DNA from 4 places in the Mesorhizobium sp. 113-3-3 genome. Region 3 is predicted to be linked to each of the others. Evidence: predicted binding sites of a transcription regulator. Region 3 holds the regulator's gene; each other region holds the start of a gene.
The links. Region 3 encodes LexA, which represses DNA repair genes until DNA is damaged. Its sites were predicted from a motif close to TGTTCNNNNTGTGTTCNG; they were not measured.
Positions count from the first base shown of each region.

Region 1: a site for LexA is predicted at 3,865-3,882, ahead of recA (recombinase RecA). Genes of this name have one in related genera too.
Region 2: a site for LexA is predicted at 5,350-5,367, ahead of JG746_RS26245 (PA0069 family radical SAM protein). Genes of this name have one in related genera too.
Region 4: a site for LexA is predicted at 6,382-6,399, ahead of JG746_RS24930 (sel1 repeat family protein). Genes of this name have one in related genera too.

Region 1 covers NZ_AP023243.1:4,522,827-4,530,637, forward strand. The annotation lists gene alaS (alanine--tRNA ligase) at 1-2,448, opposite strand, end outside; gene recA (recombinase RecA) at 2,710-3,807, opposite strand; gene JG746_RS22215 (carbohydrate kinase family protein) at 4,089-5,033, shown strand; gene JG746_RS22220 (pseudouridine-5'-phosphate glycosidase) at 5,108-6,025, shown strand; gene JG746_RS22225 (TfoX/Sxy family protein) at 6,027-6,350, opposite strand; gene JG746_RS22230 (GFA family protein) at 6,441-6,938, shown strand; gene sufA (Fe-S cluster assembly scaffold SufA) at 6,979-7,359, opposite strand; gene JG746_RS22240 (DMP19 family protein) at 7,453-7,811, opposite strand, start outside.
Region 2 covers NZ_AP023243.1:5,334,471-5,342,281, reverse strand. The annotation lists gene JG746_RS26275 (AtpZ/AtpI family protein) at 208-615, shown strand; gene JG746_RS26270 (F0F1 ATP synthase subunit A) at 700-1,458, shown strand; gene JG746_RS26265 (F0F1 ATP synthase subunit C) at 1,543-1,767, shown strand; gene JG746_RS26260 (F0F1 ATP synthase subunit B) at 1,835-2,431, shown strand; gene JG746_RS26255 (F0F1 ATP synthase subunit B) at 2,442-2,933, shown strand; gene JG746_RS26250 (ribonuclease HII) at 3,272-3,967, opposite strand; gene JG746_RS26245 (PA0069 family radical SAM protein) at 4,121-5,275, opposite strand; gene JG746_RS26240 (glycosyltransferase) at 5,426-5,953, shown strand; gene JG746_RS26235 (hypothetical protein) at 6,097-7,071, shown strand; gene JG746_RS26230 (GFA family protein) at 7,061-7,522, opposite strand; gene moaB (molybdenum cofactor biosynthesis protein B) at 7,638-7,811, opposite strand, start outside.
Region 3 covers NZ_AP023243.1:4,101,335-4,109,145, forward strand. The annotation lists gene gltA (citrate synthase) at 1-970, opposite strand, end outside; gene gltX (glutamate--tRNA ligase) at 1,154-2,578, opposite strand; gene JG746_RS19940 (ComEC/Rec2 family competence protein) at 2,681-5,134, shown strand; gene lexA (transcriptional repressor LexA) at 5,128-5,865, opposite strand; gene JG746_RS19950 (pyridoxal-phosphate dependent enzyme) at 6,220-7,188, opposite strand; gene JG746_RS19955 (GntR family transcriptional regulator) at 7,185-7,811, opposite strand, start outside.
Region 4 covers NZ_AP023243.1:5,045,185-5,052,995, forward strand. The annotation lists gene JG746_RS24905 (carboxyl transferase domain-containing protein) at 1-1,167, shown strand, start outside; gene JG746_RS24910 (O-acetyl-ADP-ribose deacetylase) at 1,169-1,699, shown strand; gene JG746_RS24915 (hypothetical protein) at 1,829-2,197, shown strand; gene JG746_RS24920 (acetyl/propionyl/methylcrotonyl-CoA carboxylase subunit alpha) at 2,373-4,355, shown strand; gene JG746_RS24925 (branched-chain amino acid ABC transporter substrate-binding protein) at 4,434-5,555, opposite strand; gene JG746_RS24930 (sel1 repeat family protein) at 5,993-6,259, opposite strand; gene JG746_RS24935 (DUF2147 domain-containing protein) at 6,698-7,039, shown strand; gene JG746_RS24940 (recombinase family protein) at 7,093-7,811, shown strand, end outside.

The DNA of each region.
Region 1 (7,811 bases), 420 kb from region 3:
GAAGACGACGACGCCGGAGCCGAGCGACGTCTTGCCGGCATCGGCCAGCGGCTTCAGATCCTTCGGCGAGACGCCGGAGACCGCCTTGCCGAGGAAGCCGACGCCCGCGACCGTCTCGTTCTCCGAGGGCGCACCCGCCGCGGCGCCGCCGCCGAGCGCCAGTTTCTTGCGCGCCTCGCTCAGTTCCTTCTCGATCTTCTTGCGCTCTTCGAGCAGCGTCTCGACACGCGCCGGCACATCGGCTGGCGAGATCTTCAGCACGGCTGCCGCCGCCTTCAGGCGCCTGTCCTGCTCGTCGAGGTGTCTGCGCGCTGCTTCGCCCGTCAGCGCCTCGATGCGGCGCACGCCGGCGGCGACCGCGCCGTCGGAGACGACGCGGATCAGGCCGATATCGCCGGTCGCCCTGACATGGGTGCCGCCGCAGAGTTCTACCGAATAAGGCCGGTTGGCCTTGGCGCCGTGCAGCCCCGTGCCCATCGACACGACGCGTACTTCATCGCCATACTTCTCGCCGAACAGCGCCATGGCGCCCTCGGAGATGGCGTCGTCGACCGACATCAGCCGCGTGGTCACCGGGCTGTTCTGCACGACGATTTCGTTGGCCATGCGCTCGACCTCTTCAAGCTCCTCGGCCGAGATCGGCTTGTTGTGCGAGATGTCGAAACGCAGCCGCTCCGGCGCGACCAGCGAGCCCTTCTGCGCGACATGGGTGCCCAGCACCTCGCGCAGCGCCTCATGGATCAGGTGCGTGGCGGAATGGTTGGCCCGCAGCCTGGTGCGGCGCGCGTGGTCGACCTTCAATTCGACGGGAGCGCCGGTCTTGACCGTGCCGCTCGCCACCTTGCCCAGATGCACGAACAGCCCATCGGCCTTCTTCTGCGTGTCCGAGATCTCGATTGAGAATCCTTCGCCTGAGATGATGCCGGTGTCGCCCATCTGGCCGCCGGACTCGCCATAGAACGGCGTCTGGTTGACGACCACCGCAACGGCGTCGCCCTTGCCGGCGCTGTCGACGGTCTTGCCATCCTTGACCAGCGCCTGGATCAGGCCTTCCGCCTGTTCGGTCTCGTAGCCGAGGAACTCGGTGGCGCCGGTCTGTTCGCGCACGGAGAACCACACAGTCTCGGTCGCGGCCTCGCCGGACCCGGTCCAGTGCTTGCGCGCCTCGGCCTTCTGCTGCTCCATCGCATTGGTGAAGCCGGCAAGATCGACCGAGATGCTGCGCTGGCGCAGGGCGTCCTGCGTCAAGTCGAGCGGGAAGCCGTAGGTGTCGTAGAGCTTGAACGCAGTTTCGCCATCCAGCATGTCGCCGGCGTGCAGCGTTTCCGTCGCCTCGGAGAGCAGGCCGAGGCCGCGCACCAGCGTCTTGCGGAAGCGCGTTTCCTCGAGCTTCAGCGTCTCCGTGATCAGCTGCTCGCCGCGCGGCAGTTCGGGATAGGCCTGGCCCATCTCGCGCACCAGCGCCGGCACCAGCTTCCACATCAGCGGTTCGTTCGCGCCGAGCAGCTGCGCGTGGCGCATGGCGCGGCGCATGATGCGGCGCAGCACGTAGCCGCGGCCTTCGTTCGACGGCAGCACGCCGTCCGCGACCAGGAAGGAGGACGAGCGCAAATGATCGGCGATGACGCGGTAGGACGCCACCGTTTCCGCATCCGGAGCGCGGCCGAGCGCGGAGGACGCCGCATCGATCAAATGACGGAAAAGGTCGGTCTCGAAGACGCTCTCCACGCCCTGCAGGATCGAGGCCATGCGCTCCAGACCCATGCCGGTGTCGATGGACGGACGCGGCAGGTCGATGCGCTCCTCCTTCGTCACCTGTTCATACTGCATGAACACCAGGTTCCAGAATTCGAGGAAGCGGTCGCCATCCTCTTCCGGGCTGCCGGGAGGTCCGCCCCAGATGTGCTCGCCGCGATCGATGAAGATTTCCGAGCACGGCCCGCAAGGGCCGGTATCGCCCATCGCCCAGAAATTGTCCGAGGTCGCGATGCGGATGATGCGATCGTCCGAGAAACCCGCGATCTTCTTCCAGAAGCCGGCCGCCTCATCGTCGGTGTGGTAGACGGTGACCAGCAGCTTGTCCTTCTTCAGCCCGAACTCCTTGGTGATCAGGTTCCAGGCAAGCTCGATGGCGCGCTCCTTGAAATAGTCGCCGAAGGAGAAATTGCCGAGCATCTCGAAGAAGGTCAGGTGGCGCGCGGTGTAGCCGACATTGTCGAGGTCGTTGTGCTTGCCACCGGCGCGAACGCTCTTCTGGGCGGTGGTGGCGCGCGAATAGGACCGCTTCTCCAGGCCGGTGAAGACGTTCTTGAACTGCACCATGCCGGCATTGGTGAACATCAATGTCGGATCGTTGCGCGGCACGAGCGGGCTCGAGGCCACGACCTCGTGGCCCTCCTTGCGGAAATAGTCGAGAAAGGTCGACCGGATCTCGTTCACGCCACTCATGACTGCTGCCTTTTCGCGAAAACCGCCGGCGCGGCCGGCGGAAACTGGTCTCTGCTTTGCAGAAATAGATTTGGCCTTTTAGCGGGCACGCCCGAGCCTGTCCAGAAACACGGAACTGGGCCAATCCAGGGAGTCCATTGGTCCGCCAAAACGAAAACCGCCGGCGCGAAGGCCGGCGGTTTTGAACGCGGTACTAAAGAACTCGATTACTTAAGCATCAGATCATAGGCCGGCTTTATGGCCGAACTCTGTCCGGTTGCCCTACATCGCGCCGGCTTCGTCCTCAAAACCGTCGTCGCCGCCTTCAGAGCCGCCATTCTCGAGGAACTTTTCGGCGATCAGCCCGGCATTCTGCCTGAGCGCCAATTCGATCTCGCGTGCGGTATCGGGATTGTCGCGCAGGAAAAGTTTTGCATTTTCGCGGCCCTGGCCGAGGCGCTGCGAATTGTAGGAGAACCAGGCGCCCGACTTCTCGACCACGCCAGCCTTGACGCCGAGATCGACCAGTTCGCCGGTCTTGGACACGCCCTCGCCATACATGATGTCGAACTCGACCACCTTGAAGGGCGGCGCCAGCTTGTTCTTGACCACCTTGACACGGGTCTGGTTGCCGACGACCTCGTCGCGATCCTTGACCGAGCCGATGCGGCGGATGTCGAGGCGCACCGATGCGTAGAATTTCAGCGCGTTGCCGCCGGTCGTGGTCTCGGGCGACCCGAACATGACGCCGATCTTCATGCGGATTTGGTTGATGAAGATGACCATGGTGTTGGAGCGCGAGATCGAGGCGGTCAGCTTGCGCAGCGCCTGGCTCATCAGGCGGGCCTGCAGGCCGGGCAGCGAATCGCCCATCTCGCCTTCGATTTCAGCGCGCGGCGTCAGTGCCGCGACCGAATCGACCACCAGCACGTCGATGGCGCCGGAGCGCACCAGCGTGTCGCAGATTTCCAGCGCCTGTTCGCCGGTGTCGGGCTGCGAGATCAGCAGGTTCTCGAGATCGACGCCAAGCTTGCGGGCATAGACCGGATCGAGCGCATGCTCGGCGTCGACGAAGGCACAGATGCCGCCCTTCTTCTGGGCTTCGGCCACCGTGTGCAGCGCCAGCGTCGTCTTGCCCGAGCTTTCCGGCCCGTAGATTTCGATGATGCGGCCGCGTGGCAGGCCACCGACGCCGAGCGCGATGTCGAGGCCGAGCGAGCCGGTCGGCACCGTTTCGATCTCGACGACCTGCTCGTTCGCGCCGAGCCGCATGATCGAGCCCTTGCCGAAAGCCCGCTCGATTTGCGACAGCGCCGCATCCAGAGCCTTTGATTTGTCCACTGCCTTATCCTCTACAAGCCGCAAAGAATTCTGAGCCATGATACATCACCCCTTGGTCGTCAATGAAGGCCGGACAATCCGTAATCCCTGCCATTTTGTACCTTTTTTGTTCTCGTTTGGCAAGAGGGATCAAATATTTGAAAAACAAATGATATCCGGATTTGTTCTTTTTTCGTACCAAGAGACCTAACAGGACCGCACCCCGCATTGGGCCAGACTGTTCGATTGTATAGACCCGCCGAATCGCCATCTTGCTGGCGAAGGTCCACAACGCAGTCTAGCGCTTGTGCAGTTGCAATAACAAAGGGCATATCGCCGGCATGGTGAAATCCGTAGAGATACTGGCCGTAGGCGGCGCCCACATCGACCGACGTGGCCAGGTGTCCGGCGCCTACGTGCCGGCCGCGTCCAATCCCGGCACGATGCGCGAGGATGTCGGCGGCGGCGTGTTCAACGCGCTGCGCAGCACGGTGCGGCGCGGCGTCTCCGCTTCGCTGCTTTCGATGCGGGGCGGGGATGCGGCGGGCGATACCGTTTCCCGCGCTATCGCCGAGGCTGGCATCGCCGACCTGTCGGCGGTCTTCCTAGACCGCACGACGCCGAGCTATACGGCGCTGATCGACAGCGAGGGTGAGTTGATCGTCGGGTTCGCCGACATGGCGCTCTATGATCTGGCGTTCCCCAAGCAGATGAGGCGCTCCAAGGTCCGCGAGGCGGTCGCTGCCGCCGACGCCATCCTGTGCGACGCAAATCTGCCGTCGGCGGCACTGGAGCGGCTGGTTTCGCTTGCCGCCGGCAAGCCGGTCTATGCCATCGCTACTTCGCCGGCCAAGGTGGTGCGGCTGATACCGGTGCTCGGCGCGCTGGCGCTGGTCTTCATGAACCGGCGCGAGGCCGTCGTGCTGGCCGGCGTCAACGCCAATGCCGGCGAACGCGATGTCGTCGACGGCCTGCGATGCAGCGGCCTTGCCAACGGCGTGGTCACGGCAGGCGGCGCGCCGGTGCTGGGTTTCGATGAAACGGGCGCGTTTTCGATCCTGCCCCCTGCTCCGAGAAAAATCGCCGACGTCACCGGCGCCGGCGATGCGCTGGCGGGCGCGACGATCGCGGCCTTGCTGCGCGGCCTGCCGCTACGCCAGGCCCTGCGCGAAGGTGTTGCGGCGGCGACGCTGGCCATCGAAAGCGCCAACGCCATTCCCGATTTCACCGCGGCGAGCTTCGCGGAAGCACTGGCTCTTGTGCCCGATGCCAGGGAAGTGGCATGAGACCGGCAAATTCATAAGTCCGGAGTGCAGCCAAGCGTCGACATGGACGTGGGCGCTCCAGGTTGGAGATCCAGATGACCCCAGATACAGCCCGCCCGTTCATCGATATCCACGCGCCGGTGGCGCAAGCCCTGGCCGCCGGGCGTCCTGTCGTGGCGCTGGAAAGCACCATCATCACCCATGGCATGCCCTACCCCGACAATGGCGCCATGGCAGCCAATGTCGAGAAGATCATCAGCGACGGCGGCGCGGTGCCGGCGACGATCGCCGTGGTCGGCGGTCGCATCAAGATCGGCCTGTCCGACGGCGAGCGCGAATCGCTGGCCATGACGGGTGACGCCATGAAGCTGTCGCGCGCCGATCTCGGCTTCGCCGTCGCGCAAGGACGCACCGGCGGCACGACCGTCGCCGCCACGATGATCGCGGCCCATATGGTCGGCATAAAGGTGTTCGCGACCGGCGGCATCGGCGGCGTGCACAAGGGGGCCGAGAAGAGCTTTGACATCTCCGCCGACCTCGATGAACTGGCGCGCACGCCGGTTATCGTCGTCTCGGCCGGCGCCAAGGCGATCCTCGACATCGAAAAGACGCTTGAAGTGCTGGAGACGCGCGGCGTGCCTGTGGTTGGCCATGGCTGCGAGACCATGCCCGCCTTCTGGTCGCGGCAGTCGCCATTCCGCGCGCCGCTGACCCTCTATAAGCCTGAAGAGATCGCGCATTTCTTCCGGACGCGGCAGGCACTGGGCTTGGGTGGCGGCATGTTGATCGCCAACCCGGTGCCGGAAGACCACGAAATCCCGGCCGAGGAGATGGCGGGCTATATCGAAGCGGCGCAAAAGGCCGCCGAGGCGCTCAACGTGACCGGCAAGGCGGTGACGCCGTTCCTGTTGGGAAAAATCCTGGAACTGACCGGCGGCCGCAGCCTGAAGACCAACATCGCGCTGGTCGAAAACAATGCGCGGCTGGCGGCCGAGATCGCCAAGGCCCTGTAGTTCACTTCCCTGCGCGCCGGCCCGCCTCATAGGCGCGGCGTGCCCACACCGTCATCTCGTCGGGATCGTCAAAGGCGCTGTCGGGAATACTCCAGTAGGGCATGGCGACCAGCTTGCCGTGGCGCTTGCCGGTATAGGTCCATTGCTGGCAGCCCGCGGCTTCGAAATCCGGCGCGCTTTGCTCGTCGGCCTTCAGCAGCAACTCGCCGCGCAGCACGATGGCGACGATGACGCCGTCGAAATAGATTCCCTTGCCGCCGAACAGCCTGCGGATGCTGACCGGGCCGAGGCCGGCGAAGAGTTCGGCGATGCGTTCATTGTCCATGCCGCGATCATGTCACCGGCATTTGACATTGTCATCGCGCAACCAAAACCATGCTGACAGGTTGAGGCCATTCCACCGGAGTTTTTTGCAATGCCGCTTCTACTCAAGGGGTCCTGTCGCTGCAACGCCGTCCGTTTCGAGGTGGAAAGCCACACACCCGTGCCGTTCATGCTGTGCTACTGCTCGATCTGCCGCAAGCAGCAGGGTGGCGGTGGTTTCGCCATCAATCTCGGCGCCGACTACGAGACGCTGAACATCAGGGGCAAAAGGAGCCTTGGCGTCTATCGGGCCGAGATCGAGGACGACGAGCATCCCCATTGCGAGGTCTCGACCGGCGAGCGCAATTTCTGCAAGAAATGCGGGTCGGCGCTCTGGCTCTACGACCCGACATGGCCGGAGCTCGTGCACCCCTTCGCCTCGGCGATCGACAGCGACCTGCCGAAGGCTCCTGAAAAGGTGCATCTGATGCTCAAATACAAGGCGAACTGGGTCGAGCCTGAGATCGGCAATGGCGACAAGACGTTCGACGTCTACCCCGAAGAATCGATCGCGGACTGGCACAAGCGGACTGGGATGTGGGTGGACTGAGATTTTCTTCTCCCCGTTCTACGGGGAGAGGGACGAGGTATCAGGCCGAGGCGCGTGCTTCAGCCAGCGCCTTGAGGTCGGCCGGCTTCAGTTCGACCGATTCGCCGCAGCCGCAGGCCGAGCTCTGGTTCGGGTTGTGGAAGGTGAAGCCGGTGCGCAGCGTGGTCTGCTCGAAATCCATCTCGGTGCCGAACAGGAACAGCGCGGCTTCCGGCGCGACATAAACGTGGGCGCCGTCGCGCTCGATGTGGTCGTCCTTGGTATTGGGCTCGGTCACCAGGTCGACCGTGTATTCCATGCCGGCGCAGCCGCCTTTCTTGATGCCGAGGCGGATGCCATGCGCATTGTCGCGGGTAGCCACGATCTCGCGCACCCGGTCGGCGGCCTTTTCGGTCATCGTGATGACGGCAAAGCGTCCCATTCTTGTTCTCCGCGTTCACACAGGTTCAAGGCCTGTGGAATGAGTCTTCACCTAAAATGGTGAAGAATGTTGGCCGGCGCAACCCCGGTCCGTTCAGTGTGCCTTCAACAGCAATTGGCTGGCTTGCCGTTGCAGTACCTCGTGCATTCCTATCGGATGGCTGTCTTCAGCTGCATAAAATCGATCAGTCGCCTCGTCGAATGCCGTCTCCGGCAATTCATCCATCTTGTCCATTCTGGCAAGGCGATCTTGAGGAAAGTCTGCGCCAAAAACCATCAATGCACGTCTAGCAGCCTCGGCATGATCTGGCAGGCCAAGTGCCTGCATCGCGGATATGGCCCGATCCACCGTAATTCCAAAGGAGTTGTGGAAATATTGGTGGAAGCTTCCATTTAGGACATCGCCGAGTAGCAGGTCCGCACAAAGGACATCGACGACATCGGCTGGCAACT
Region 2 (7,811 bases), 1.2 Mb from region 3:
AGCCATTGCCGGGGGGATTCGCGCAGCGCATCCCCATCATGGCGGCGGGCACGATGTCGCACCTCTCTAATTACTTGATTTTATTGCCTAAAATACATGGCAATGATCTTCCGCCCGTGGCTTGACGGGCGCAAACCCTCTAACTATGTTGCCGGCGACTTTAGAAGCGGACGGACGGTGACGGTCTGACCGGGCAGGGGGGTTGCGATGGCCGACAAGAATGGGCCAGACGGAACCGGAGAAACCGGCCGCGGCAAGCAGCATGAATCCGGCATCCGTGACGACGATCTTGAGCGACGTCGGCGTGAACTTGAAGCATCGCTTGCGACAAGGCTGCCGAACCGGCTCGAGGGGAAAGACGACGCGAAAGCGGGCAGTGCGGCCGGTTATGGCCAGGCGGTCAAACTCTCCAGTGAATTTATCGCTGGCGTGGTGGTGGGCGCCGGCATCGGCTGGATCATCGACCGTATGGCGGGGACATCGCCGTGGGGTCTGATCGTTTTCCTGCTGCTTGGTTTTGGCGCCGGCGTGCTCAATGTCATGCGTTCGGCAGGCGTTGTGGCAGAATTCGGACAGGGCGATAAATCGCGCTCTGGCCGGGATGACAGGAAATGACCGCCTTTCAGGCGGCATTTGGAAATAGCCGCCCTTACGCGGCAATGGTAATTTGGCCGTACGCGGCATTGACGGGGTTAGAACGTGGCAGCTGACAAGGTCGATCCGATCCACCAGTTCCATATCATCAAGCTGGTTCCGATTAACATCGGCGGCTACGACCTGTCCTTCACGAATTCGGCACTGTTCATGGTCGCGACCGTTGTTGTCGCCGCCGCGTTCCTGTTCCTGACGACGTCGAGCCGCAGCCTGGTTCCCGGCCGGCTGCAGTCGATCTCCGAAATGGCCTATGAATTCGTCGGCAACATGTTGCGCGATGCAGCCGGCACGCAGGGCATGAAGTTCTTCCCCTTCGTGTTCTCGCTGTTCATGTTCGTGCTTGTCGCCAACCTGCTCGGCCTGTTCCCCTATTTCTTTACTGTCACCAGCCACATCATCGTCACCTTCGGCCTCGCCGCCCTGGTGATCGGAACCGTGGTGGTCTACGGCTTCATGAAGCATGGTCTTGGTTTCCTGAAACTGTTCGTGCCGCATGGTGTGCCGGTGTTCCTGCTGCCGCTGGTGGTGCTGATCGAAGTCATCTCCTTCGTCTCGCGCCCGGTCAGCCTCTCGGTTCGTCTGTTCGCCAACATGCTCGCCGGCCACATCACGCTGAAGGTGTTTTCTGGCTTCGTCGTCAGCCTCTCGGCGCTGGGCGCGGTCGGCGTCGCGGGCTCGGTCCTGCCGCTGGCCATGGCGGTGGCGCTGACGGCGCTTGAATTGCTGGTCGCCTTCCTGCAGGCCTACGTCTTCGCGGTGTTGACCTGCATGTATCTCAACGACGCCCTGCATCCCGGGCACTAGGTCTAAGAGTTTTCGGCCCAAGGTTTCCAACATTGGCGCCGGATGGAATACCAACGGAATTTCAGATCCAAAGGAGTTGAACAAATGGACGCAGAAGCAGCAAAGTACATCGGCGCCGGCATCGCTTGCCTGGGCATGGGTGGCGCGGGCATTGGCCTGGGCAACATCTTCGGCAGCTACCTCTCGGGCGCGCTGCGCAACCCGTCGGCTGCTGATGGCCAGTTCGGCCGCCTGATCTTCGGCTTCGCCGTGACCGAAGCTCTGGGCATCTTCTCGCTTCTCATCGCGCTGCTGGCCCTGTTCGGCTGAGCCAGGCTTTGGGAAGATTGGACAGGCCGGCCGCGCGAGCGGCGGGCCTGATATCTGGGGATAGTCCATGTTCGTGACATCTGCCTTCGCGCAAGAGTCCGCGCCAGCAGCCGATACCAGCCATGCCGCGACCGGAGGCGACACGCACTCCGCCACCGGCGTGCCTGAGGCGCATGGCGCATTTCCGCCGTTCGATCCTGCGACCTTCCCGTCGCAGCTTCTGTGGCTGGCGATCACTTTCGGGCTGTTCTACCTCTTCCTGAAGCGGGTCGTGGTGCCGCGCGTCGGTGGCATCATCGATGTTCGCAACGATCGCATCAGCCAGGATCTCGATCAGGCGTCGAAGTTGAAGGGCGAGGCCGACGCCGCCGTTGCTGCTTACGAGCAGGAACTGGCCGAAGCCAAGAAGAACGCCAACTCGATCGGCCAGCAGGCCGCCGAAGCGGCCAAGGCGGAAGCCGAGACCGCACGCAAGAAGATCGAATCCGCTCTCGACGAGAAGCTTGGCGAGGCCGAGGCGCGCATTTCTTCCATCAAGGCCAACGCCATGAAGGAAGTCGGCAGCATTGCCGAGGACACCGCTTCGGCGATCGTCGAGGCCCTGGTCGGCGGCAAGGCCAGCAAGGCCGAGATCGCGGCCGCGGTCAAATCCGTGGCCCGGTGAGGAGCGCATCATGGACGCTACATCTCTCGCAACGCTCTGGGCCACGATTGCCCTGATCATCTTCCTGGGCGTCGCCATCTACATCAAGGTGCCCGGCCTGATCGCCAAGGCGCTCGACGCCCGCGCCGCCAGGATCAGCAGCGAGCTCGACGAGGCACGCAAGCTGCGTGACGAGGCCCAGCAGTTGCTTGGCCAGTACAAGAAGAAGCGCAAGGAAGCCGAGCAGGAGGCTGCCGACATCGTCGCGGCCGCCAAGCGCGAAGCCGAAATGCTCGCCACCGAAGCGCACAAGAAGACCGAGGACTACGTCGCCAGGCGCACCGCGCTTGCCGAGCAGAAGATCGGTCAGGCCGAGCGTGATGCGGTCGCCGAGGTGCGCGCCAGCGCCGTCGACATCGCCGTCGAAGCCGCCCGCGCGCTGCTCGCCGCCAAGGTCGACGTCAAGGCTGGAGCCGACCTGTTCAAGGCTTCGCTCGCTGATGTGAAGGCCAAGCTGAACTGAGCCCGCAACATTTGGAAATCAAAAAGCCGCCCGGGCAACCTGGCGGCTTTTTTGTTGGCGGTGCGCTGAAGCTGCCAACTTCCCCCCGTTGGGGGTTGAGGAGCGGACCGCGCAGCGGACGGAAAGCCAACTGCTTGGCTTTCCGAGCGACGAACGCCCGGCAGGGCAGAGGGGGCGTGAAGGAATGCCGGCCTTGGTTGCCTCTGGCTGGGCATGTTCAGAAAGTCGAGGCATCGATCGATACGCCGGCGGGACAGCGCCCCCCCCCTCTGGCGTGCCGGACATCTCCCTCACTGGGATCCCACAAGGGGGAGAGCAGCTGTCATTGCTCGCCAATCTCAATCCAGGCCGTCGAAGCTCTCTTCCTCAGCCACTTCCGCACCGCCCAGCCTGAATGGCGCGAACGACACGCGGTGCAGTCTTGCGACCGGGCCATGCGTCTCGATCGCCGTGCGGTGGCGTGCGGTAGCGTAGCCCATATGGACTTCGAAGCCGTAGCGGTCGTGGTGGCTGCCGCAGCCGCACATCATGCGGTCGCGCATCACCTTGGCGACGATGGAGGCGGCGGCGATGGACTGCGAGCGCTGGTCGCCCTTGATCAGCGCGCGGCCGTCGCATGGCAACCCTGGCGGCACGTCGCGGCCGTCGGCAAGCGCGAGCTTTGGCCGAACCGACAGCCCGACCAGAGCGCGGCGCATTGCCTCGAGGCTCGCCTTCAGGATGTTGCTGCCGTCGATGCCTTCGGCGCTGATCGAGGCCATCGAAACCGCCTGCGCCGAGCCGAGAATGCGCAGGAACAACGCTTCGCGCTGCAAGTGGCTGAGCCGTTTGGAATCATCTAGGCCTTCGGGGATGTTGGCGGGGTCGAGCACGACCGCCGCGGCGACCACAGGTCCGGCCAGCGGTCCGCGGCCGGCCTCGTCCATCCCGGCCACCGGCCACAGGCCGTCAGCCATCGCCTTCGTCTCGAAGGAGAAATCGGGTTTCTCGACGATTTCGAAGAGAAGCGGAGAATCGGAACGCGCGCGAGCCATGTTGCGGCGAGGTTCGCATCGGCTCCGATTCTCCGCAAGTCCCTCCGGGTCGGGTGGGGCGCCGGACCGGGAGGGCACCGTCTGCAGGCCGGGGCGGGCCGGACGGGATTTTGTGCGCCGTGGCAGGTCAAACCGCCGCGGCGAATTGCAATTTCAGAGCAGCATCAGCTGCTCCTGGTCTTTTCCGGCAGCGACGAACTGGTCGGTGCGCAGCGTGCGCCGTTCGGCATTGAGGCCGAGTCGTTTGGCGGTGATCTCGAAGCGCCGGCCGATCTGCCAGGCGTAGGGACCGGCGCCCCTCATGCGCTTGCCCCATTCCGAATCGTAGTCCTTGCCGTCGCGCATCGACCGGATCAGCGACATCACGTGGCGGTAGCGGTCGGGATAGTGGCGCAGCAGCCAGTCCTTGAAGATCGGACTGACCTCCAGCGGCAGGCGCAGCACGACGTAGCCCGCCTCGCGCGCACCGGCGGCGTATGCCGAATCGAGGATCCGCTCCATCTCCTGGTCGGTGAGGCCGGGGATGATCGGCGCCACCATGACCGAAGCCGGAATGCCGGCATCCGAGAGCTGCCGGATCGCCTCCAGCCGCTTGGTCGGCGTCGACGCGCGGGGCTCCATCGTCCTGGCCAGCATGCGGTCCATCGTCGTCACCGACAGCGCCACCTTGGCCAGTCCGCGTTCGGCCATGCGAGACAGGATGTCGATGTCGCGCGTCACCAGAGCCGATTTGGTGACGATGCCGACCGGATGGCCGCGCGCTTCCAGCACTTCGAGGATCTCGCGCATGATGCGGTACTGTTTTTCGATCGGCTGGTAGGGATCGGTGTTGGTGCCGATGGCGATGGTGCGCGGCTGGTAGCCGTCCTTCGACAGTTCCTTGTAGAGCAACCGCGCCGCATCCGGCTTGGCAAACAGCTTGGATTCGAAATCCAGCCCCGGCGACAGGCCCATGAATGCGTGTGTCGGTCGCGCGAAGCAATAGACGCAGCCATGTTCGCAGCCGCGGTACGGGTTGATCGACCGGTCGAAGGAAATGTCGGGCGATTCGTTGCGGGTGATGATGGTGCGCGGCTTTTCCACCTGCACCTCGGTCTTGAACGGCGGCAGCTCCTCCAGCGAACTCCAGCCATCGTCGAAGACATGCCGGCTGATCGGCTCGAAGCGGCCGGACGGATTGATGCCCGCCGATCGGCCGCGGTTGCGGTCCGGACGGATGCGCATGCCGCTCTGCTCGATCATCGCATTGGCCATTTCGGCTCGTCCTGCTCCGAAAGCTGCAATGTCGGCTCGCACGATCGGTTCCATCTTGGCCCGCTCCCAGGGACTGTCCATGTTGTGTCGAATCGCTCTGTTCATGAAATTATTCCTATTTGGCGAATGAGAACAAAGCAAGAACTTTTTATGTTGCGCTGCAAAAACTGGCGCTGTGCGCGGCTTTCCGCTATTCGGCTAAACATGCTCAGTGTTCTCATCGAAACGCGCAATGACGAGGAGGCTCTCGCCCGCACGCTCGCCTCGCTGATTGGTGGCGCGGTGGAGGGCGTGGTGCGCGAGGTCGTCGTGTGCGACGCCGGCTCCACCGACCAGACGCATCATGTCGCCGAGCATGCCGGCTGCCACTATGTGGCGAGCGGCGGCATTGCCGCCGGGATCAGGCAGGCCAAGGGTGACTGGCTGCTGCTGCTGGAGCCGGGCGCGCGGCTGGTGGAAGGCTGGATCGAAGCGGTCGTCGCCCACACGGCTAGGCAAACCATGGCGGCGCGGTTTTCGCGCGCGCGCGGCAGCCGCACGCCGTTCCTGGCCCGGGTCTTTTCGGGAAATCGTGCGCTCGCCGACGGGCTGGTGATCAGCAAGCGCCAGGCCGCATCGCTGTCAAAGAGCGCCGGCAGCGCCGAGGCGCTGGCGCGCGGCCTGGCGACAAAGAAGCTCGAGGCCGAGATCTGGGTGGCGCCGCCGAAGCAGCAGCACCGCGCGCCGAAGTGATTTTTGCATCTGCTCTGCTTATTGTGCATTGCACAAAATCTGACGTGAGATTAGCTTCCGTTCGAAGCGGGTGAATTGGGTTGGGTCATGCGAGTGGTGGGCACCGATGCGGCATCGGTGTCACCCTCATGGACGAGGACCCGATGACCCTTTCAACGTCAGATAAATCCGGTGCCGCCAGTCTCGAGGCCATTGCGCGCAATGGCAGCCTGCTGCGGCGCATCGCCGTGCGCATTCCGACCTACCTCAAGGACTTGCGCGAAAACCCCGCCTGGTTGCCTATGTTCATGCTGGCGCGCACTATGGCTGGGCGCCGGATGCATTGGCTGGGCGCAAAACGCGCCCGCCCCGCCGACAATGTCGGGGACACGATGTTTTCCGGTGTCGAGCGGGCGTCGGTTGTCGATGCACTGCGTTCCGACGGCCTGTTCTCAGGCCTGGTCCTGCCATCGGACATCCATGAAGAGATCGCGAATTTTGCGTGGCGCACACCTTGCTTCGGCAATTTCGACCGGCGTCTCGAATTCATGCCGGGCGAACATGCGCAGGCCGAGAAACGCCTGGGCCGCTCGCTGCTCAGCGGACACTATTTCGAACGCATCCTCGACTGCCCGGCCGCACTCGCCATACAGCGCGATCCGCTGCTTCTCGACATTGCCGCGCACTATCTCGGCGGCCAGGCCAAACTGATCACGACACGCGTCTGGTGGAGCTTTCCGACCGGCGAAGCCTCGGACGCTGACAAGAACCTTGCCTCGCTCGGCAAGTATCATTTCGACCTCGACGACTGGCGCATGTTGAAATTCTTCTTCTACCTCAAGCCTGTCGACGCCGACACCGGTCCGCATGTCTATGTCAGGGGCAGCCACAAGCGCCGCGCCATCAAGCATCAGCTCACGCTATTGGTCGGCCATCCCGCCCAGGAGGTGCTGGACGTCTATGGCGAGCAAAGCCCGGTGACGCTGACCGGCGAAGCCGGCCTCGGCTTCGTCGAGGACCCGTTCGGCTTCCACATGGGCACGGTGCCGGCGCGCACCCCGCGCCTCATGATGGAAGTCGGCTTCGGCGTCTCACGCCCCTCTCGCCGACGCTTCCATGGCGAGCCGGTCATCCGGTAAAGGCGGGCCGGATCTCCACCGGCGTCCAGCGCGCCTGTCGCCGGGCAATGCGGCTTTCTCTGCTCTCGGCATCATAGTCCCCGGCGACCGGTTCGCGGCTGAACTGCAACCGGTCGTCCAGGGCATTGACGATGATGATCGCCCTTGGATCCCCGTCATCGTTGGTGACCGCCGCGACGTAGACGCCACAGTCCCGGCAGATCAAATAGTCGGCTGTACGCAGGCCGAACCGGTATCTGTGCAATCGGGCTTCGTCCCCGACCGAGACGGTCAGCCTGCCGTCGGGATCGGCGACGGCGCGCGAGCCATGCTTGATGCAGAACGAACATTGGCAGGCGCGGACTTCGATTTGCGAAGGATCGAGTCTGGTTGAAAATCGAAGGCGTATGTTGCCGCAATGGCATCCGCCGGCATGCTCGTTCATCGCATCGTCCCCGTCGTGGTCGGCCATAGCCCTTCCACGAGAAGGTACTTTCTCCGGCATCCGGTTTGGAATGGCGTTTCGAAGGCGCAGACGCCGTTCAACCTGCCAAACACGGCGTGAAACCGGGGCTTGCCCTCGGCTTTTACGGAGCCGACTTCCCGCGCCGCAGATGTTCGTCCAGGCGCGGCATGATCTCAACGAAGTTGCAGGGCATGTGGCGGTAATCGAGCTGCGCCCTGAGGATGCCGTCCCAGGCGTCCTTGCAGGCGCCGGGCGAGCCCGGCAGCACGAAGACGAAGGTGGCGTTGACGACGCC
Region 3 (7,811 bases):
TCTTGTAGACGCGGTGGCCAAAGCCCATCAGCCGGAACGGGTCGTTCTTGTCCTTGGCGCGGGCGATGAATTCCGGGATATGATCGACATGGCCGATCTCGCCCAGCATGTTGAGCGCCGCTTCATTGGCGCCGCCATGGGCCGGACCCCACAGGCAGGCGATCCCGGCGGCGATGCAGGCGAACGGGTTGGCGCCCGACGAGCCGGCGAGGCGAACCGTCGAGGTCGAGGCATTCTGCTCGTGGTCGGCGTGCAGGATGAAGATGCGTTCCATGGCGCGTGCCAGCACCGGGTTGATCTTGTACTCCTCGCACGGCACCGCGAAGCACATATGCAGGAAGTTTGCCGCGAATCCGAGATCGTTCTTCGGGTAAATGAAGGGCTGGCCGATGTGGTACTTGTAGGCCATGGCCGCGATCGTCGGCATCTTGGCGATCAGCCGCATGGAGGCGACCATGCGCTGGTACGGGTCGGAGATGTCGGTGGAGTCGTGATAGAAGGCCGACAGCGCGCCGACCACGCCGCACATCACCGCCATCGGGTGCGCGTCGCGGCGGAAGCCGGTGAAGAAGCGCGACATCTGCTCGTGCACCATGGTGTGGCGCGTCACGCGGTAGTCGAAATCGTCCTTTTGCGCCTTGGTCGGCAGCTCGCCGTAGAGCAGGAGATAGCAGACTTCGAGGAAGTCGCCGTGCTCGGCCAGTTGGTCGATCGGATAGCCGCGGTGGAGAAGAATACCGGCGTCGCCGTCGATGAAGGTAATCTCGGATTCGCAGCTTGCGGTCGAGGTGAAGCCGGGATCGTAGGTGAAGGCGCCGGTCGTGCTGTAGAGCGAGGCGATGTCGATCACGTCGGGTCCGACGGAGCCGCTTCTCACCTTGAATTCATGGGTCTTGCCGGCGAATTGAAGCGTTGCGGTTGCCTCTTGGTTCGCGCCGCCCACATCCAGTTTTTTCGCAGCTTCGGTCATTGCAAACTCCTTGTTGTTTCCTCATGCCGGCAAAGGCAAATTCTGCAGAGCGACACGTCGAAATCACCGCAATGCGCGTATTCGCCACCGCATTTTAGGAGGTGCGTGCCAGATTGGGCCAAGGCCTAATGTTGCACTGCGAAACGCGCCTTTCAATGCCAATCTTCTTGGGCCAGTTTGCTCCTAATCGATTTGATCCGCTACGCGCGCCAGGCTTTCCTCGCGCCCAAGCACGGCAAGCACGTCGAACACGCCGGGGGAGGTGCTTTTGCCGGTCAGCGCGGCCCGCAATGGTTGGGCCACGGCACCAAGCTTGTGGCCACCGGCCAGCGCATAATCGCGGATCGCGGCCTCTGCAGCGGCAGCCGTCCAGTCACTTGCAAGCGCGGTCAAAGCTTCGTGAGCGCCGCGCAGGATCTTGCGGGCATCGTCATTGAGCAGAAGGGCCGCCTTCTCGTCGACCGGCAGCGGGCGCGTGGCAAACAGGAAAGCGGCGCCATCGACAAGCTCGACCAGCGTCTTGGCGCGCTCCTTGAGGCCTGGAAGGGCCTCCAGCAACTGCGCCTTGTTCGTGTCGTTAAGGCGTGCGGCCATCTCCGGACCACCCTCGAGATAAGGCAGAGTGGCGATGAAGATGTCCAAAAGCTCCGCGTCGGCCATGCGTCGCATATGCGCGCCGTTGATCGCTTCCAGCTTGGCGAAGTCGAAGCGGGCCGCACCCTTGTTGACGTCGCCGATATCGAACCAGGAGATCATGTCCTTGATCGACATGATCTCGTCGTCGCCATGGCTCCAGCCCAGGCGCGCCAGATAGTTGAGCAGCGCCTGCGGCAGGTAGCCCATGGCCCGATAGGCCTCGACGCCGAGCGCGCCATGGCGCTTCGACAGCTTGGCGCCGTCGGCGCCATGGATCAGCGGGATGTGCGACATCGACGGCACGTCCCAGCCCATGGCGTTGTAGATGACGGTCTGGCGGGCGGCGTTGGTCAGGTGGTCGTCGCCGCGAATGATGTGCGTGACACCCATGTCGTGGTCGTCGACGACGACGGCATGCATGTAGGTCGGGTTGCCGTCCGAACGCAGGATGATGAAGTCGTCGAGATCCTTGTTGGGGAAGCGCACTTCGCCCTGGACACGGTCGTGGACGATCGTCTCGCCCTCGGTCGGCGCCTTGATGCGGATGGCGCCCTTGACGCCCGCAGGCGCCTCGGAGGGGGCGCGGTCGCGCCACTGGCCGTTGTAGCGCGGCGGCAGGCCCTTGGCCCGCGCTGCCTCGCGCATTGCCTCCAGCTCGGCTGGTGTCTCGTAGCTGTAATAGGCCTTGCCCAGACGCACGAGTTCCTCCGCGACCTCGCGGTGGCGCGGCGCGCGCTCGAATTGCGAGACCGCGTCGCCGTCCCAGCCAAGGCCGAGCCAGGTGAGACCGTCCAGGATGGCGGCCGTTGCGGCGTCGGTCGAACGCTCGCGATCGGTGTCCTCGATGCGCAGCAGCATCGTGCCGCCTGTGTGTTTGGCATAGAGCCAGTTGAACAACGCCGTGCGCGCGCCGCCGATGTGCAGATAGCCGGTGGGCGAGGGGGCAAAACGGGTGACGACCTTGTCGGACATGAAACTCTCGGAAACCATCTGAAGCGGGGTGCGGCTGCGCGGGCTTTCGCGCGCCCGGCGTTCATGTAGCATAGGGCGTCAGGGGTGCAAGGGGCAGACCCGATGGCTGGACGAGGCCGGGGCTCGGAACAGGGCGAGGACGCCAACGTTGGCGTCAGCGAACGGTCCCTGTTTGCGATCCCTCCGCCAGCCTCATTGCCGCCATCGCCCCTTGTGCCCACGCCGGGCAGTCAGCCGTCGCAGGCGGATATCCAGGCGCCACTTCCGGCACCTGCCTCGGGCCGGATTGTGCGTGTGCGCCGGCAACTCGGGCGGGTTTCCTTGCCTCGCCTGCGCCATAGCGTGGCGATGGCGGCGGAGCTGGAGCTGGACCGAGGCATCGCCTTCCTGCTGGTGCCGGTCTGTCTGGCCGCTGGCGCGATCGGCTACTATTCGCTCGCAGTGGAGCCTGATTTTGCAAGACCTGTCGCCGTGGTCTTGCTGATGGCGATCTGTGCGCTGGTTTCGCGCTCCTGGCCGAAAACTCATCTGGGCTTCATGGCGGCATTGCTGTGCGCGCTTGGCCTGCTTGCCGCCAAGGCCGAGACATGGCGGGCGGGCACGCAGATGCTGGGTTCGGAAATCTCGACGCAGGTGACCGGACGCGTGGTCTCGATCGACCGCATGGAGACCGGCCGCATCCGGCTGACCATCGACATGACGTCGACCGCCCGGCCGACACTGCGCTACGCGCCGGCAAGGGTCCGGCTTTCGGCGCGCAATATCCCGGCCGAAATGACCGCGGGCTCCTTGGTCACGGGCTACGCCAAACTGCTGCCGCCGACCGGTCCGGTGCGGCCGGACAGCTACGATTTCTCCTTCGACAGCTATTTCGCCGGCATTGGCGGCAGCGGCTTCTTTCTCGGCAATCCAAAGCTGGTTTCCGCCGACGACGAGATGCCGCTCTCGGCCCGGCTTTTCTCAGGGATCGAAAATGCTCGCGAAGCCATTGCCGACCACATCAGGGCCACGGTCGGCGGTGCCGAAGGCGAGATAGCGGCGGCGCTCATCGTTGGTGTCCGCGCGGGCATTCCCGATGAAATCAACGAGGCGATGCGGCGCACCGGCATCTATCACATCATCTCGATCTCCGGACTGCATATGGCGCTGGTTGCCGGCACCATCATGGGTCTGCTGCGCGGCGCCTTCGCGCTGTTTCCGGATTTTTCCGCGCGTCGGCCGGTGAAGAAATACGCCGCCGCCGCGGCCCTTTTCTCGATCGCGGCCTATCTCGTCATTTCCGGCGTCGTCGTTGCCGCCGAGCGCAGCTTTATCATGCTGGCGGTAATGCTCATTGCTGTCCTGTTCGATCGCGCGGCGCTGACTATGCGCAATCTGGCGATCTCGGCGATCGCCGTCATTCTGGTGTCGCCGCACGAAGTCGTCGGCCCGAGCTTCCAGATGTCGTTCGCCGCGACCGCGGCGCTGGTTGGTGCCTATGCCGGCTGGGCGGATCACCATGCGGGAAAGACAAGACCGCCACCGCCAAAGCGATCCCTTCCGGGCTTTCTCACACGAAAATTCCTGCTGGCGACGGGCGGGCTGGCCATGACCTCCATCATTGCCGGCTGCGCCACGGCGCTGTTTGCCATCTGGCATTTCCAGCGCGTGTCGCCGCTCAGCCTGTTCGCCAACCTGGCCGTCATGCCGATCGTGTCGCTGATTGTCATGCCTTTCGCTGTTCTCAGTTCTCTTGCGATGCCCTTTGGCGCCGATGGCCCCTTTCTCTACGTGATGGGCAAGGGCCTGACGGCGATGATCGCCATATCGGCTTGGATATCGGAACGCTCGCCGATCGATGCCGTCGGGCTGATTTCCCAGCACTCCGTGCTGCTGGTGACCATCGCACTGGTCATCGCGACAATGGCGACGACCTGGCTGCGGCTCGCGGCCGTGCCATTCGCGCTTGCCGGCCTGCTGACGGTGTCGGATACGCGCACGCCGGATGTGCTGATCTCGGAAGATGCGCGGCTGGTTGCGCTGCCAATCGGCGGCGGCGAACTCGCTGTCAGCCGGGCTCGTCCGAACGAATTCACCGTCGACAACTGGAAACGCGCGCTGACATCCGAAACCATCGTCGTGCCGGAAATGTTCAGCAAGGCGGACGGGCAATTCGACATTGCCGATGCGGTCAACCTGCCGCCGGGAGCGCCATTCTATTGCACTGACGGTGTCTGTCTTGCCCGGCATCCGTCCGGCGCGATCATTGCGCATGTCGAAGACCGCAAGGACACCTGGAAGGCCTGCGGTTTTGCCGATCTGATCGTCGTCAATGACGCGACGGGCTATGATGCCTGCCACAATCCGCTGGTTCTTGTCGTCACCAAACGGCAACTGGCCCGCAAGGGCAGTGCCGCCGTCTTCTTCGACCGCCAATCGGCGACCGGTCCGCCAATTGTCAGCTTCGCGGTGGACGGCCCGTACCGGCCCTGGCACGAGCAGCGAAAATTTTCACGCGAGGCGAGGGGGCTGCCGCCCTATCAAAAACCCGAAAAGCCGTCCGCTCCTGCTCAGTAACGCCGGATCAGCCCGACCAGCTTGCCTTGCACCTTGACCCTGTCCGGTCCGAAGATACGCGTCTCGTAGGCTGGGTTGGCGGCTTCAAGGGCGATCGAGGCGCCCTTGCGGCGGAACCGCTTCAAGGTTGCTTCCTCCTCGTCGACCAGCGCCACGACGATCTCGCCCGGGCTTGCCGTGTTGGCATTGCGGATAATGACCGTGTCGCCATCGAAGATGCCGGCCTCGATCATCGAGTCGCCCTTGACTTCCAGCGCATAGTGCTCGCCGCCCATGATCATGTCCGGCGGCACCGAGATCGAATGCGTCTGGTGCTGGATGGCATCGATCGGCACACCGGCGGCGATGCGGCCCATCACCGGGATCGAAACGGCGGATACCGCGTCGTCGTCATTGCCGGCCGCCGGCAAGCGCGACGGCGCCGGCTTGATCTGGCGGCCGAGGCCGCCCTGACCGAGACTACCCTGGATGACGCTCGGCGAGAATTTCTTTGCCGCGTTGAGACCCGGCGCGATCGAATCCGGCAGCCGCAGCACCTCCAGCGCCCGCGCCCGGTTGGGCAGCCGGCGAATGAAGCCGCGTTCCTCCAGTGCCGTGATCAGGCGATGGATGCCTGACTTGGAGGCGAGATCGAGCGCTTCCTTCATCTCGTCGAAGGAAGGCGGAATGCCACTTTCCTTGAGCCGTTCATGAATGAACATCAGCAGTTCATGTTGCTTGCGTGTCAGCATGGCGGCCCCCAAGGCATTGAACGAAGGGTGTGAACCAGAATCGAAAAACAAACCCAGAACAAACACTATCTGTTCCAGTTGTGTTCCGCAACTGTTTAAAGTTTAATGAATTTGTTAAGGCCTCAGAAATTATCTGGCCCCCGGCAGCAGGGGGCAAGCGACCACGGCGCCATCGGCACATGCATTGAAATTATTTTGGTTAATGGCCTGTGGCCTACCCCAGGGTGCGCTTTGGCATCAGGCGTTTGAGAGGCGTCCGCGGGGCGAATTTGAACGGTGTATCGATCCATTTCCAGCGGAACGAAACGAAACCAAAACGCCAACCATCGCTGGCTATCCGGGAATAGAACGCATTCAGGCTTCCGGCACCGCGCCGGCCAATACCTGCGCATAGGCGCCGGCATCGATATTGCCGCCGGAGATAACGCAGACAACATTGCCCGTTGCGTGCTCGCTGCGCAGAGCGGCGGCGAGCGAGGCGGCACCGGCACCTTCGGCCACGATCTTTGCCTTCGAGAACAACAGGCGCATCGCTTCCGTGACCTGCTCGAGACTGACGGCAATGGCGCCGTCGATCAGCTGATTTGCCAATGGCCAAAGGCCGGGCACCAACGATGGGCCGCCGATGCTCTTGATGAAGGAGGGACGCGTCTTAATCTCGACAATGCGTCCGGCCGCCAACGCCGCCGTGACCGGAGCCGCGTTTTCGTCCTCGACCGCAAACACCTTGGCCTGGCCTCGCATCGCCTTGACCGCACTGGCGACGCCTGACGTCATGCTTCCCCCGCCATAGGGTGTCAGGACGCAATCGACATCGGGCAGATCTTCGACAATCTCCAGGCCAATGGTTCCGTTGCCGGCAAGCACCGCCTGATCGGTGACCGGGTTCACGAGAAGCTCGGCGCCATCGGGCCGTTCGGTTCCGACTATGTAGCGCCACCATGTCTCGTGCGAGACGAAACGCACGTCGCCACCAAGGCGGCGGACCCCGTCGATCTTGGTCCGGGGTGCGTCGGCATACATGTAGGCGGCCATCGGAACGCCAAGCGCTCTTGCCGCCCAGGCCATTCCATAGGCCATGTTGCCGGAACTGATGGTCGACACGCCGTGCCTGAGTTCATCGGCGTCGCGGCAAAGCAAGGCGTTGAGCGCCGGCCTGATCTTGAAGGCGCCGATGGGCGACAATGTCTCGAGCTTGAGAAATATAAGCTGATCGGGCCGGCCGAGATCAGTGCGCAGCAGCGGCGTGCGCGGCAGCCAGGCGCGCAGCCGGTCACGGGCCGCGACGATCTCGTCAAGTGTCGGACGCCGCGGCAGCGTCATCCGGAAACCGCTTTCAGACTGCCAGCGCGTGCGGCGTAGGTGTTGGCGCCGTTGTCTTCGCTGTGGACATAGACATGAAGCGTGTAGCCGATATGCGCCGTCATCAGCGCCTTTGCCCGCTCGACGTCGCGATCGAGCGCCGCTTCCATGATCGCGGTGTGATGCTCGATCGCGATCGCCTCGCGCAAGGCGTCCATTGCCTCGCCATAGCCATCCTTGAGGCCGGCCGCCGCCCGCAATGTCGGCGCCAGGCCGAGAAACCGATGATGCCGCCGCAACTGATCGGCGATCGTCGAGCGGAAGCGCAAAAGCCAGTTGGATGTCGCCGCGCTGAGCAGCGCCGCGTGGAAGGCCTCGTGGCTCTCGTCCCATTTGTCGACGGCCGCATCGGAAGGGTCGTCGACCGCGGTCTTGCAACGGGAGAGCCGGTAGTGGGCGGTGACGACCGCGTCCTCCCATTCCCTGCCGCCATTCGCGATCGATTCCAGGAACAGCGGCATTTCGACAACCATCCGCGCGCGCGCCAGGTCCTCGAGCTCGGTGCGCGACACGGGGGCGACGGTAAAGCCGCGATTGCTGATGGCGGTGACCAGGCGCTCGGCTTCTAGGCGGGACAGGGCTTC
Region 4 (7,811 bases), 940 kb from region 3:
GCCAACCTGCCCAACCAGGACGAGGTGTTTCCCGACCGCGAGCATTTCGGCCGCATCTTCTACAATCAGGCCAACATGTCGGCCGCCGGCATCCCGCAGATCGCCTGCGTTATGGGGTCCTGCACCGCCGGCGGCGCCTATGTCCCGGCGATGTCGGACGAGACGATCATGGTGCGCAACCAGGCGACGATCTTTCTCGGCGGCCCACCGCTGGTAAAGGCGGCCACCGGTGAGGACGTCAGCGCCGAGGATCTGGGCGGCGCGGATGTGCATACGCGGCTTTCCGGCGTTGCCGATCATTATGCGATGGACGACGAGCATGCGCTCGCCATCTGCCGACGCATCGTCAAAAACCTGAATCGTAACAAGACTGTAAGCCTGAACTTACAGAGATCGATTCCGCCGCTTCATCCGGCGGATGAACTCTACGGCGTCGTGCCGACTGATCTGCGCCAGCCCTACGATGTGCGCGAGGTTATCGCGCGTCTTGTCGACGGCTCCGAATTCGACGAGTTCAAGCAGAACTACGGGACGACGCTGATCACCGGTTTTGCCCATCTCCACGGCATGCCGGTGGGCATCATCGCCAACAATGGCGTGCTGTTTTCCGAAAGCGCGCTGAAGGGCGCGCATTTCATCGAGCTGTGCTGCCAGCGCGGGATCCCGCTGGTCTTCCTGCAGAACATCACGGGCTTCATGGTCGGCCGGAAATATGAGGCCGGCGGCATCGCCAAGGACGGCGCCAAGCTGGTGATGGCGGTTGCCACCGCCAGGGTGCCGAAGGTGACCGTCATCATCGGCGGTTCGTTCGGCGCCGGCAATTACGGCATGTGCGGCCGCGCCTATTCCCCACGCTTCCTGTGGATGTGGCCGAACGCCCGCATCTCGGTGATGGGCGGCGAACAGGCGGCAACCGTGCTTGCCATGGTCAAGCGCGAGGGCATCGAGCGCAAAGGTGGCGAATGGAGCGCCGAGGAGGAGGCGAAATTCAAGAAGCCGATCCTGATGAAATACGAGCATGAGGGCCATCCGCTCTACTCGTCCGCCCGCCTCTGGGATGACGGCATCATCGATCCGGCGAAGACGCGCGAGGTGCTGGCGCTGAGCCTGTCCGCCGCGCTCAATGCCGAGATCGAGGAGACGCGCTTCGGCGTGTTCAGGATGTGAGATGAGCAGGGCGCTGGACAGGATCCGCATCCACACCGGCGACATTACGAAGCTGGATGTCGACGCCATCGTCAATGCCGCCAATTCGTCGCTGCTTGGCGGCGGCGGGGTCGATGGCGCCATCCATCGCGCCGCCGGCCGCGAGCTCGAGTTCGAATGCCGGATGCTGGACGGATGCAAGGTCGGCGACGCCAAGATCACCAAGGGTTACAAACTGCCGGCTCGGCACATCATCCACACGGTCGGGCCGGTCTGGCAAGGCGGCGGCAAGGGCGAAGCCGAATTGCTGGCGTCATGCTATCGCAGGTCGCTGGAACTCGCGGCCGCCCATGATTGCCGTTCGGTGGCGTTTCCCGCGATCTCGACCGGTGTTTACCGCTACCCGAAAGATGAGGCGGCCGAAATCGCTGTCAGCACGATCTGCATGATCGTCGAAGACAAAACCATACCCGAAACCGTCATCTTCTGCTGCTTCGACGAGCATATGGCGGAACTATACCGGCGAGCCGTTGCTGTGCTCCGGAAAGGTTGAATTGTATGGACCAATCGATTCATCAGCACAGGCGAACTCGGGCCCCCGACAAGGAACTGGCGGCGAGGACAAATATTCGCTACTGCTTGCCCCGCGCAATGCAATGGGGACAATGTGGACAGGGTGGAAATGAAACTGAAATATTTCCGGCGGACAGCTGCGTCGATACTTGCAGGATTACTAATATTAACGACAGCCGGCGCCAGCCAGGCGGGATCGCTCGCAGGAAGCAAGGGAGACGTGCGTTTTCCGCCGACCCTGGGCACGGGCGAATGCAACGTTGCCTACAAGGGCTACGTCGCGGCGAGCGGTCATTCGGCCTACGCCACAACCTTTTATTCGCGCGTCGTCGACCTCTACATCATCTGCGGGACGAAGCTCAACGCACCGTCCCAGAAGGCCGCGGAAGAGATCGCGCTGCGCAACTGCCAGGCCGGCTTGACGCGTTGGAAGCTCAAGACCGCGAGTGGCGGCTGCGCGATCTCGGCATCGAAATAGGCAAGTGCGCTTCGCTCGCAGAGCACTCCCTTGGTAAGGGAATGCTCTGCATCAAGTGCCGAACTGCAAGGCAGCATCCGGCGAAGGGAACGCCTGCCCGTATAGGTTTGCGGGACGGCGGGAGCGCGAAGGGACGCCTGGGGCGCTTTCATCAAGCCCGGGCTACGGAGGCTCCATGTTCAGCAAAATCCTGATCGCCAATCGGGGCGAGATCGCCTGCCGTGTCATCCGCACGGCCCGCAAGCTCGGCGTGCACACCGTCGCCGTCTATTCGGACGCCGACGCGAAAGCTCTGCATGTCGAGATGGCCGACGAGGCCGTTCATATCGGCCCCTCGCCCGTCGGTGAGAGCTACCTGCGCGGCGACAGGATTGTCGCGGCGGCGCTTTCGACGGGGGCGCAGGCCATCCATCCCGGTTACGGCTTCCTGTCGGAAAACCCTGATTTCGTCGACCAGGTGGTTGCGGCGGGGCTCACCTTCATCGGCCCGCCGGCGGCCTCGATCCGCGCCATGGGGCTGAAGGATGCCGCCAAGCGGCTCATGGAGAAAGCCGGTGTTCCCGTCGTTCCGGGCTATCATGGCGAGGCGCAGGAGATCGTGCTGCTTGCGTCCAAGGCACGCGAGATCGGCTATCCCGTCCTGATCAAGGCGCGGGCCGGCGGCGGCGGCAAGGGCATGCGGCGCGTCGAGCATCCCGATGATTTCTCCGAGGCGCTATCAGGCGCGCGGCGCGAGGCAAAGGCGGCTTTCGGCGACGACCGTGTGCTTGTCGAAAAATATGTCGACAAGCCGCGACATATCGAAGTGCAGGTGTTCGGCGACAATTTCGGCAATGCCGTTCATCTCTATGAGCGCGACTGCTCGGCGCAGCGCCGCCACCAGAAGGTGATCGAGGAGGCACCCGCCCCCGGCATGACGCCGGCGCTGCGCAAGGCGATGACGGAGGCGGCGGTGAAGGCCGCCAAGGCGATCAATTATTCCGGCGCCGGCACCATCGAGTTCATCGTCGATGCCTCGCAAGGGCTGAAGGCCGACCGCTTCTGGTTCATGGAAATGAACACCCGCCTGCAGGTCGAGCATCCCGTCACCGAGATGGTCACCGGCACCGACCTGGTCGAGTGGCAGTTGCGGGTCGCCAGCGGCGAAAGGCTGCCGAAGACGCAGGGCGAGATCACGCTTGCCGGCCATGCCTTCGAGGCGCGCATCTATGCCGAGGATGCGGCAAAGGGGTTCCTGCCCGCAACGGGCACGCTGCACCATCTGAGGTTCCCTGAAGCAGCCCCCGAAGATGCCACGATGCGCGTCGAGACCGGCGTGCGGGCCGGCGATGCCATCTCCCCCTATTACGATCCGATGATCGCCAAGCTGGTCATCCATGCAAAGGACAGGCAAGCGGCGCTGGAAGCGCTCGGTGTGGCGCTGTCGCAGACCGAAATTGCTGGTTCCACCGTCAACACCGGCTTTCTTGCCGCTCTTGCCGCCGATCCCGACTTTTGCGCCGGTGACGTCGACACCGGCCTGATCGGCCGGCATCAGGCGGCATTGACCGAGGTCGCGCCGCCGAGCGGCGAAATTATCTCGGCAGCCGCCCTTGCCGCCTCCGGTGCACAAGCTTTGCCACCATCGAACGACCCATGGTCGTCGCTGTCCGGCTACGCGCATTTCCACGGCGTGGCCCGGCGCACGCGGCTGAAGTTCGGCGAGACCGATATTCTGGCAAAGGTTTCAGCGCGGCCGGATGGGCGCTTCCAGGTGGCGCTCGATGCGCCCTATGACAGCGCCAATTCGCATGATTTCCGCGCCGCTCCCCGCCTCGCCCGCTGGCCTGGCCACATCACTGTGTTCGAAGGCGCCGTCGGCTACACATTCACGGTACCGGACCCGTTGGCACGCAGCGATGACGCGGCAGCCGCCTCCGGCAGCCTGCGCGCGCCGATGCCGGGTCTGGTGAAGCTGGTGCGCGTGGCCAAGGGCGACGCGGTGATCAAGGGCCAGCCGCTGCTGATCCTCGAGGCGATGAAGATGGAGCACACCATTGCCGCCCCGCATGACGGGGTGGTTGCCGAGATCGCCGTGGAAGGTGCGCAGGTTACCGACGGAACGGTGCTTGTGCGGTTCGTCGAGGAACAGAGCGCTCCGACCGCCGCCGCAGGCTGACAAACGGAGCGCATCGCGGACCGCAAAGCAAAATGGCCGGGGCGAACCCCGGCCATTTCTCTGGATCATCGCGTCAGGTTACTGCGCGATCGGCGCGTACTTGCCGTCATGCCACTGGTTGATGTCGTAGCTGGCATTCTTGAGGTCGCCCTTCTCGTCGAAGGTGACGTCGCCGACAACCGTGCTGATCGGCGTGCCGTTCTTCAACGCTTCGGCGACCTTGGCCGGATCGTCGCTGCCGGCGCGCTTGATGCCTTCGGCGAAGGCCTGGACCACGGCGTAGGAGAAAAGCGTGAAGCCTTCCGGCACGAAGCCGCCGGCCTTGATCTTCTCCACCGCAGCCTTGGCTTCCGGCTTTGCCTGCGGGTCCGACGGGAAGACGAACATGGTGCCTTCGCCAGCCGGGCCGGCAACCTGCCAGAATTCCGGCGAGGCGATGGAATCCGGCATGATCAGCTGGAACTTCAGGTTCTGCTCAGCCGACTGACGCAGGATCAGCCCGGCCTCAGGGTGGTAGCCGCCGAAATAGACGACGTCGGCCTTGAGATCCTTCAGCTTGGTGACGAGCGCCGAATAGTCCTTCTCGCCGGGATTGATGGCGTCATAGTAGACTTCCTTGAGGCCGCCCGTGTTCATGGTCGCCCTGACGGCATCAGCCACGCCCTGCCCGTAGGCGCTCTTGTCGTGCAAGATGACGACGTTCTTGCCGGCATACTTCTTGGCGATCCACGGACCGATGAAGGCGCCCTGTGCATCGTCACGCGTGTAGAGGCGCATGATGGTCGGCCAGCCGGCCTTGGCGGCCGCGTCGGTCAGCACCGGGTTCGAGGACGCCGGGCTCATCATCAGCGCGCCGGCTTCGGCATAGACGGCCGAGGCCGGAATGCTCGAGCCGGAGCAGGCATGGCCGTCAATGAACTTGACGCCGTTGGCGACGATGCGGTTGGCGACCGACACGGCCTGTTTGGGATCGCACTGGTCGTCCTCGATGTCGAGCTTGATCATCGAGCCGTTGACGCCGCCGGCGGCGTTGATGGCGTCGGCGGCGGCCTGTGCACCCTGCTTGAACTGGTCGCCGATGGTGGCGAGCTGTCCGGTCATCGGGCCGACCACCGAAACGGTGATGTCGTCGGCGAATGCGACCGGCGCACTCATCATCAGGCCGAAAATGGCCGCGCTCAAAATACTCATTTTTTTCATGGCAATAGAACTCCTCCACTCACGCGCGGCCGCCCCGGCCGCGCTTCTTCCAGAGAGGCGGGACAATTTCATCCTTCATTGGGCCTGTCTAGGCGCATTTGGCGCCGCTCGATTGGGCCTGTGAGCCCTCATCCACGCAAAAAAGCCACGCCAGCCTTGTTTCGGCCGGTCGTGGCTTTTTGCCTATCGGGCTGTTTCCCCAGCGCCCCCGCGCCGCGAACCCAACGTGGCCTTCCCTGTCTTCCCTGCCATGACCTTGTCCGAAAACCGGATTTCCAGGTTTCGGATCATGGTCCATCGTACGGGTTGGGCCGGTGCGGCCTGCCGCATTCTTGTCGTTGATGGCCTGTGGCCTGGCTGTCTGCGCAGCCTTATCCCTGTTTTGGCCCGACCGTCTTGGAGCGGTCTTGGCCGGAGCGTCCCCGTCTGCCGGAAATCTAGTGCATGGTCATCCATTCGCGGGCTTCGCGCAGCGCCTTGGCGATCTCGACCTTCGACATGGCGGCCGACAGTTCCGAGCGCAGTTCCGCGGCACGGGCCGAGCCCTTGATGGCGGCGATGTTGAACCATTTGTGGGCGGCAACGACGTCGGTCTCGCAATCGCGGCCGGTCGCATACATCATGCCCAGTTCGAAAAGGATGTCGGCCTGGGCAGTTGTCCCCATGGCGCCGAAACCTGCTTCAAGCATTTCAAAACGTGCCATTTTAGTCCCCTGTCTGGCTCCCGAGAGCTGCCTCCGTTCGTCTTGTCCGGGCCGCTCTTTCGATGCTTCCGAGAATGCCGATCAGGCTTGAATCCGTCGTTAAATGGCGTGCTTAATTTGAAGAAAACAAAGCTAAAACAAGAGGTAAACGCTGAAATTCGTTAAGGATACGAAGCCAGCAATTCAGCCGATTTTCGTCAAATTTGACGAAAATTCTCGGAGCCTCGATCAACACTCCGCTAACCACGGGAAACAAACAGGACACGCCGGTCGTTTTTCTTTCCTCGCCCACAGAGCCAATTCAGGCGGCTTCAAAATGCCGAAATCTTCCCTAGCGGCACCGCTTTTGTTTTGCCGGGAGCTGGATTAGCTTACGTTTGCGTAAGCGGCAGACCGGCGAGGCGGAGAATTCGGCCGGCTATCCAAAGGGAGCAAGACATGTTTCGAAAAGTGAGCCTGGCTCTTGCAGCCACATTGATCATGGTGGGGACGGCATGGGCCGATCCGATCGAAGGCAGCTGGAAGACGCAATCCGGCGAGACCGCAAGCATCGCCGGCAGCGGCTCGTTTTCCATAACGCTCAAGACAGGCAAGCATGCCGGCAAGACGATCGGCTCGCTCAAGCCGGCCGGCGACAACAAATATGCCGGCAGCATCACCGACCCGGCAAACGACAAGACCTATTCCGGCAAGGCGACGTTGTCGGGCACTTCGCTCAAGATGAGCGGCTGCGTGCTTGGCGGACTGATCTGCAAGAGCCAGACCTGGCATAGACTTTAATTCTGCAGAGTGCTATCGGGCGGTTTCCATACACGAACGGAGACCGCCCACCCATGCTACAGCCGCGAGACCTCAAGGGCCGCAACGCGATTTCCTATGCTCGCTGGTCATCCGGCAAGCAGGCCCAAGGCGACAGCCTTGCCCGACAGACCAAGAATGCCGAGACCTTCTGTTCTACGTTCGGCCTAATCCTTGACAGGCAATTGGTCGATGACGGTGTATCTGCCTTCAAAGGTGGCAACCTGGACCTGGAGGCGAGCCTTGGGACGTTCATTGCAGATGTGAAGGCGGGGGTTATCCCTAGTGATACCGTTCTCCTACTAGAGAACCTCGACCGCTTCTCGCGCATTCATCCTATGGATGCCCAGCCCGTCCTGTCCGAACTCCTCAAGACCGGCCTCACCTTGGTGACACTGCAAGACCAGAGGGTCCACACCTATACCGACTACCGCGCCAACTTCGCCAGCCTCATGATGTCTCTCATGTCCATGCAGGCTGCGTACGAGTACAGCGCCAAGCTGTCCCATCGGGTGGGCGAAGCATGGAGCCGCAAGGCCGAGAAGGCGCGGGCAGCTGTCGCAAGTGGCGGGACAAGGATCAAGGTTGCAAAGGTCCCCTTCTGGATTGACCGCGAAACGAACGAGCTCAATGGGCGAGCCGATGACGCGCGGCTGATCTTCGAGCTTGCGAAGGAAGGGCACGGGCAGCAGACCATCACACAGATGCTCAACACGCGCGGCATCCCCTCTCCCTCAGGGAAGACATGGGCTCA